2 regions of the Variovorax sp. GW821-FHT09D05 genome follow, and region 2 is predicted to be linked to the other one. Evidence: predicted binding sites of a transcription regulator. Region 2 holds the regulator's gene; the other holds the start of a gene.
The links. The regulator NrdR, encoded in region 2, represses ribonucleotide reductase genes. The targets are predictions, from matches to a motif close to CACNANATNTNGTG.

Region 1 (3,401 bases), on a different contig from region 2:
GGCCGGCCGCTTCGACGCCGTGATCACCGACATGCGGCTGCCCGACGGGCAGGGCATGGAGATCATCCACCGCATCCAGAAGGCCCAGCGCAGCGAGCGCTGCGTGGTGATGACGGCATACGGCTCGGCCGAGAACGCGGTGGAAGCGCTGAAGGCCGGCGCCTTCGACTACCTCACGAAGCCGGTCGACCTGAAGCAGTTCCGCGCCGTCGTGGCTTCCGCCGTGCAGGCGCGGCTGGCGCCGCAGCCGGTGGCCAAGCCCGTGCAGGCGGTACCCGCGAGCAACAACAGCGCCGACGCAACGGTGGTCACCTCCGGCACCGGCATTGCCGCGCTCGACCGTCTCGTGGGCGAATCGGAGCCCATGCGCCTCGTCAAGTCGCGCATCGCAAAGGTGGCGCGCGGCATGGCGCCGGTGCTGGTGCGCGGCGAATCGGGCACAGGCAAGGAACTGGTTGCGCGCGCCGTGCATGCCTGCAGCCAGCGCAGCGAAGGCCCCTTCGTCGCGGTGAACTGCGGCGCGATTCCCGAGAACCTGCTCGAGGCCGAATTCTTCGGCGCGCGCAAGGGCTCATACACCGGCTCCTCGCAGGACCGTGACGGCTACTTCCAGGCCGCGCGCGGCGGCACGCTGTTTCTCGACGAGATCGGCGACCTGCCGCTGGCCATGCAGTCGAAGCTGCTGCGCGCGATCCAGGAGCGCAGCGTGCGCTCGATCGGCTCGACGCAGGAAGAAGCTGTCGACGTGCGCATCGTCAGCGCCACCCACAAAGACCTGCACGCCGAAGTGCAGGCCGGCCGCTTCCGCCAGGATCTTTTCTACCGCCTCAACGTGATCGAGATCGCCGTGCCCGCACTGCGCGACCGGCGCGAGGACCTGCCCGCGCTGTGCGCCGCGCTGCTCTCGCGCATCGCACAGGACGGCGGCCTACCCGTGCCGCATCTGTCGAACGAACTGCTGCGCCGCCTCGCGCAGCATCCGCTGAACGGCAACGTGCGCGAGCTCGAAAACCTGCTGCACCGCGCGGTGGCGCTGAACGACGGCGACGAACTTCATCTCGACCTGATGGGCGGCTTCACCGCTGCGGCCGAAGCCGCGGCGTCCGCGCCAGCACCGCTGTCGCCCGTCACCGACGCGCCTGTCGCGCTGGCTCCACTTCCGGTGGCGCCGCCCAAGGCCGCGCCGCCGCCGCTGCCCTCCGACCTGCAGGCCTATCTCGACCAGCAGGAGCGCGAGATCCTCGTGCGTGCGCTGCACGAGAGCGGCTTCAACCGCACCGCGGCCGCCGCGCGGCTCGGCATGAGCCTGCGCCAGATCCGCTACCGCATCGCGCGACTGGGCATCACCACGCCCAACGGCGACGATGGCGCGAGCAGCCATGTCGACGACTGAAGCCAACGACAGCGGGCTCTGGCAAGCCGGCTGGTACCGTTTCGCGAAGGCGCTGCGCTCGCCGAACTTCGGACCCCGCCCCGCAGGCGCGCAGACCGACCTCATCGTGCTGCACTCGATCAGCCTGCCGCCCGGTGAATACGGCGGCGACGCGGTGCAGCAGCTGTTCACCAACCAGCTCGACTGGGACGCGCACCCCTACTTCCAGTCGATCCGCGGCCTCGAGGTGTCTTCGCATTTCTACGTGCGCCGCAACGGCGAACTCTGGCAGTTCGTGAGCTGCGACGACCGTGCCTGGCATGCCGGCGTGTCGTCGTGGCGCGGCCGCGGCAACTGCAACGACGACTCAGTCGGCATCGAGCTTGAAGGCCTCGAAGGCCAGCCCTTCGAAGAGCCGCAATACGAGACGCTCGCGAGCCTGTGCGCCGCCATCGCGCAGCACTACGCGATCGCGCACATCGCCGGCCACGAGCACATCGCGCCGGGCCGCAAACAGGATCCGGGCGCGGGCTTCGACTGGCGCCTGCTGCGCGAACAGCTCGGCTGGAATCCACAGATGTTTCCGCTGCAGGTGGTGCAGCGCTAATTTTTTCAATCGTGCGGCGTCTCGTGATGCGTCGCTCTTGCAGCGCAGCAATGCGAAAATAGCAACCGCGCGATTCAGCAACCATGCGGCCTGCAGGCCCAAATCGGCTTGCAAGCCAAGCCCCATGCGGGTTGAGAGACCATAGGCCAGTATTCAAGCGGCATCGCTGGCCGTGTCCTATGGCGGAAGTAGTACCGGCAATCCTTGTATCCATAGGAAAACGCTACATCTAGTGGGTTGTACACCCCCCGCACCCTAGATATAGTGTCCCCTGTCCGGTCATCCACACCGGCGCAGCGCCCGGCCCAGGCGCCGCCATCCAACAAGAATTGCCAACCGAGAGGAAGCGAATGCAAACTGCCCTGACCCCCCAATCGACCCCGCGTGCCGTTCCCTCGACGCCACCGCAGCAGCAGCGAGACACTGCTGGCTCCCCCACCGGCCAGAACCTGGCCCACTACCAGATCATCCGCCGCAACGGCGCTGTCGTGCCCTTCGAGCCGAACAAGATCGCCATCGCGATGATGAAAGCCTTCCTGGCCGTACACGGCACTCAGGGCGCGGCTTCGGCCAGCGTGCGCGAAACGGTCGACGTGCTCACGCAGGGCGTGATCCGCGCGCTGGTGCGCTCGCGTCCGGGCGGCGGCACCTTCCACATCGAAGACGTGCAAGACCAGGTCGAGCTCGGCCTGATGCGCGGCGGCCACCATGAAATTGCCCGCGCCTACGTGCTGTACCGCGAACGCCGCACGCAGGAGCGCTCGAAGCAGGGCGAGCAAGACGTGCCGGCCGCGCCCGCACTGCACGTGCTGGACAACGGCGAGCTCGTCACCCTTGACCTGAACGAACTCAAGGGCCTGATCGAGTCGGCCTGCGAAAACCTGGGCGACAGCATCACGTCCGCCCCCATCGTCGCCGAGACGATGCGCAACCTGTACGACGGCGTGCCGCTCGACGAGGTCTACAAGGCTTCGATCCTGGCGGCCCGCACGCTGATCGAGAAAGACCCCGACTACACCTTCGCCACCGCGCGCCTGCTGCTGCACACGATCTTCAAGGAGATCATCGGCCGCGAAGTGATGCCGGCCGAGCGCGCCACCGCCTACGCCGACTACTTCCCGCAGTTCATCAAGAAGGGCGTGGACAACGACCTGCTCGACGAAAAGCTGCTGCAGTACGACCTGCCCCGCCTGGGCGCGGCGCTGAAGGCCGAGCGTGACAACCAGTTCGACTACCTCGGCCTGCAGACCCTGTACGACCGCTACTTCCTGCACGTGCGCAAGACCCGCATCGAGCTGCCGCAGGCCTTCTTCATGCGCGTGGCCATGGGCCTGTCGCTGAACGAAATCGACCGCGAAGCCCGCGCCATCGAGTTCTACGAAGTGCTGTCGTCGTTCGACTTCATGTCGAGCACGCCCACGC
Region 2 (3,401 bases):
CCGGCTCGGAGGCCAAGCGCGGCTGGCACCTGAAGCTGCCTGCGTCGGGAGAGCGTGTCGTCTATCCGGGTGATGTGCTGACCAGCGGCATCGGGCTGTTCTCGAGCACCATTCCCGGCTCAGGCAGCAATTCGGTCACCTGCACCGCCGGAACGGGCGACGACGGCTGGTCGCTGGTAATCGACTTCTTCAGCGGCTCGGCGCCCGAGGGCATTGCGTATTCCACTTCCGGCGCGGTGGGGGCCTATGTCGGCTTCCGGAATCGCTCCGGCAAGGACGACATGGTTCTTCAGCCGAAGAACAAGGAAAAGGGCAAGGACGTGATCTGCAATGCCGCCGGAGAGTGCAAGACGTTGACACGGCCCGACGTCGTGCGCCGCTTCGGCTGGCGCAGCCTGATGTCGACCGACTGAAGGGAGGAGAACCATGAAAAAGCAATCCAGGACACAGTCTGGTAGACGGGGCCGCTCGCGCGGCTTCACGCTGATCGAACTCATGATCGTGACGGCGGTGATCGGCATCCTCGCCGCCATCGCCTACCCGAGCTACACGCGCTACGTGCTGCGGGCCAAGCGGGCCGACGCGAAGCAGCAGTTGTTGCAGGCGGCGCAGTGGACCGAGCGCTACATGACCGCCAACGGACGCTATCCGCCGGCGACCGTCGCGCTGCCGGCCGGACTGGGGCAGTCGCCGTCGTCCGGCACGGCGAACTATTCCATCAGCTATGTCGCAAGAAACGAGACCAGCTACACCTTGCAAGCCGTTCCAGCGGGGGCTTCGCGCAATGACGAGTGCGGAGCCCTCACGGTCAACCAGCTGGGCGTCAAGCTGGCGGGCAGCAGCACCGACGCTTCGAGTGCGCTGGTGCAGCTTTGCTGGAACCGTTGAGGTGCCTGTGAGAGTACGTCGGTTGCCGACGCGGCTCAGATATCGCGCAGCAACTGCCTGAACTCGTCCACGTCCTCGAAGCTGCGGTACACCGAGGCAAAGCGCACGTAGGCGACCTTGTCGAGTTTCTTGAGTTCGCGCATCACGAGTTCGCCGACTTTCGTCGAGTCGATTTCGCGCAGGCCGCTGGCCAGCAGCTTCTGCTCGATGCGCAGCAGGGCGTTGTCGATCTGCTCGATGCTCACCGGGCGCTTGCGCAGCGCCAGCATCATGGAGGCGCGAACCTTGGTCGAGTCGAAGTCGGCGCGGCTGCCGTCCTTCTTCACGACGACGGGAAAATTGACGTCCGGCCGCTCGTAGGTGGTGAAGCGCTTGTCGCAAGCGCTGCACTGGCGGCGCCTGCGGACGAAGTCTGCGTCTTCGGAAACGCGGGTCTCGACGACCTGCGTTTCAAGATGACCGCAAAAAGGGCATTTCATGCGGTCAGGTCTTCTTGCTCGGAATCAGCGGTAGACAGGGAAGCGGCTCGTCAGCGCGTGGACCTTGGCGCGCACGGCGTCGATGTTCGCTGCGTCGCGCGGGTTCTCGAGCACGTCGGCGATCAGGTTTGCGGTGATGCGGGCCTCTTCGTCCTTGAAGCCGCGGGTGGTCATGGCGGGGGTGCCGATGCGCACGCCGCTGGTGACCATCGGCTTTTCCGGGTCGTTGGGGATCGCGTTCTTGTTGATCGTCATGTGGGCGCTGCCCAGCACGGCTTCGGCTTCCTTGCCGGTGATGCCCTTGGCGCGCAGGTCGACCAGCATCACGTGGCTTTCGGTGCGTCCGCTCACGATGCGCAGGCCGCGCTGGGTGAGGGTGTCGGCCACGATCTGGGCGTTCTTGACCACCTGTTGCTGGTAGGCCTTGAACTCGGGCGCCATGGCTTCCTTGAAAGCGACGGCCTTGGCGGCGATCACATGCATCAGCGGGCCGCCTTGCAGGCCGGGGAAGATGGCGCTGTTGATGGCCTTCTCGTGCTGCGACTTCATCAGGATGATGCCGCCGCGCGGGCCGCGCAGGCTCTTGTGGGTGGTGGAGGTGACCACGTCGGCATGCGGCACCGGGTTGGGGTACACGCCCGCGGCCACGAGGCCTGCGTAGTGGGCGATGTCGACCATGAAGATCGCGCCGACGTCCTTGGCCACCTTGGCGAAGCGCTCGAAATCGATGCGCAGCGAATACGCCGAGGCGCCCGCGATGATGAGCTTGGGCATGTGCTCATGCGCCTTGCGTTCCATCGCGTCGTAATCGATGGCTTCGTTGGCGTCCAGGCCGTAGCTCACGACGTTGAACCACTTGCCGCTCATATTGAGAGGCATGCCGTGGGTCAGGTGGCCGCCTTCGGCCAGGCTCATGCCCATGATGGTGTCGCCGGGCTTCAGGAAGGCGAGCATCACGGCTTCGTTGGCCGAGGCGCCGCAATGCGGCTGCACGTTGGCGGCGTCGGCGCCGAAGATCTGCTTGACGCGGTCGATGGCCAGCTGCTCGGCCACGTCGACGTGCTCGCAGCCGCCGTAGTAGCGCTTGCCCGGGTAGCCTTCGGCGTACTTATTAGTGAGCTGCGAGCCCTGGGCGGCCATGACGGCCGGCGAAGCGTAGTTCTCGCTGGCGATCAGCTCGATGTGATGTTCCTGGCGCGCGTTTTCGGCTTGAATCGCGGCCCAGATTTCGGGATCGGTCTGTTCGACCAGGATGTTGCGTTGGTACATGGCAGTCCTTTGAAGACGAGGTCCTTGTTCTTCAACCAAACAAGGGCTGCCCAGGCGAACGGCTGAACGCCTGTTGTGGTCAGGCGGTACGCTTCCCAGTGGTATTCCACGTCAGCGCGTGGCACCGTGTTCGGGTGCTGCGCCTATCGCCAGTCGCGTACCTGCCGAGTGTAGCTCACACCCGGCCCGAAACCTCTTCAGGAAACGGAGGAGAGCAGGGCCACCTTGGCCGGCTCAGTGCGTTCTTCGGCAGGCTTGGGCGGTGTTGCCACAGGGATCGGCTGCGGACGCACGGTTGGCGGCGTGACCGTCGACGGCGCGCGGCCGTTGGCCACCTGCAGCAGGCGTTCGTGCTCGGCCATCACCTTGGCGGCGTAGCCGCCGTCGTCCTCGAGGTTGGCCGCGCCCACGTAGTAGCGCAGGCCGCCTTCGAGGGAGCCGGCGCGGGAGATGCATTCCTGCAGCACCTTGACGCCGACGCGCATGTTGGTCACCGGGTCGAAGGCGGTGAGCGTGCCGCCCGCGCTTTCGTACTTGTCGCCGTGCACGCGGGTCATGACCTGCATGAGGCCTTGCGCGCCGACCTGGCTCTGGGCGAACGGGTTGAAGCTGGATTCGACGGCCATGATCGCGAGGATCAGGGTCGGGTCGATCTTCGTGCGCTTGCCGATGCCATAGGCCTCGGCCACGAGCACGCTCAGCGGTTCGGCGGCCACGCGGTACTTCTTGCTCAGCCAGTAAGCCACGGCGGCCTGCTGCTTGGGC

Region 1: the regulator NrdR is predicted to act here: its motif matches at 2,233-2,246, upstream of AC07O3_RS31955 (ribonucleoside-diphosphate reductase subunit alpha).

Annotation. Positions count from the first base shown of each region.
Region 1 covers NZ_JBWKOZ010000015.1:91,038-94,438, reverse strand. Annotated here, with positions in the region: gene AC07O3_RS31965 (sigma-54-dependent transcriptional regulator) at 1-1,393, shown strand, start outside; gene ampD (1,6-anhydro-N-acetylmuramyl-L-alanine amidase AmpD) at 1,380-1,979, shown strand; gene AC07O3_RS31955 (ribonucleoside-diphosphate reductase subunit alpha) at 2,330-3,401, shown strand, end outside.
Region 2 covers NZ_JBWKOZ010000003.1:454,177-457,577, reverse strand. Annotated here, with positions in the region: gene AC07O3_RS10100 (pilus assembly protein) at 1-413, shown strand, start outside; gene AC07O3_RS10095 (type IV pilin protein) at 427-888, shown strand; gene nrdR (transcriptional regulator NrdR) at 924-1,367, opposite strand; gene glyA (serine hydroxymethyltransferase) at 1,392-2,636, opposite strand; ZMP/ZTP riboswitch at 2,678-2,803, opposite strand; gene AC07O3_RS10080 (lytic transglycosylase domain-containing protein) at 2,834-3,401, opposite strand, start outside.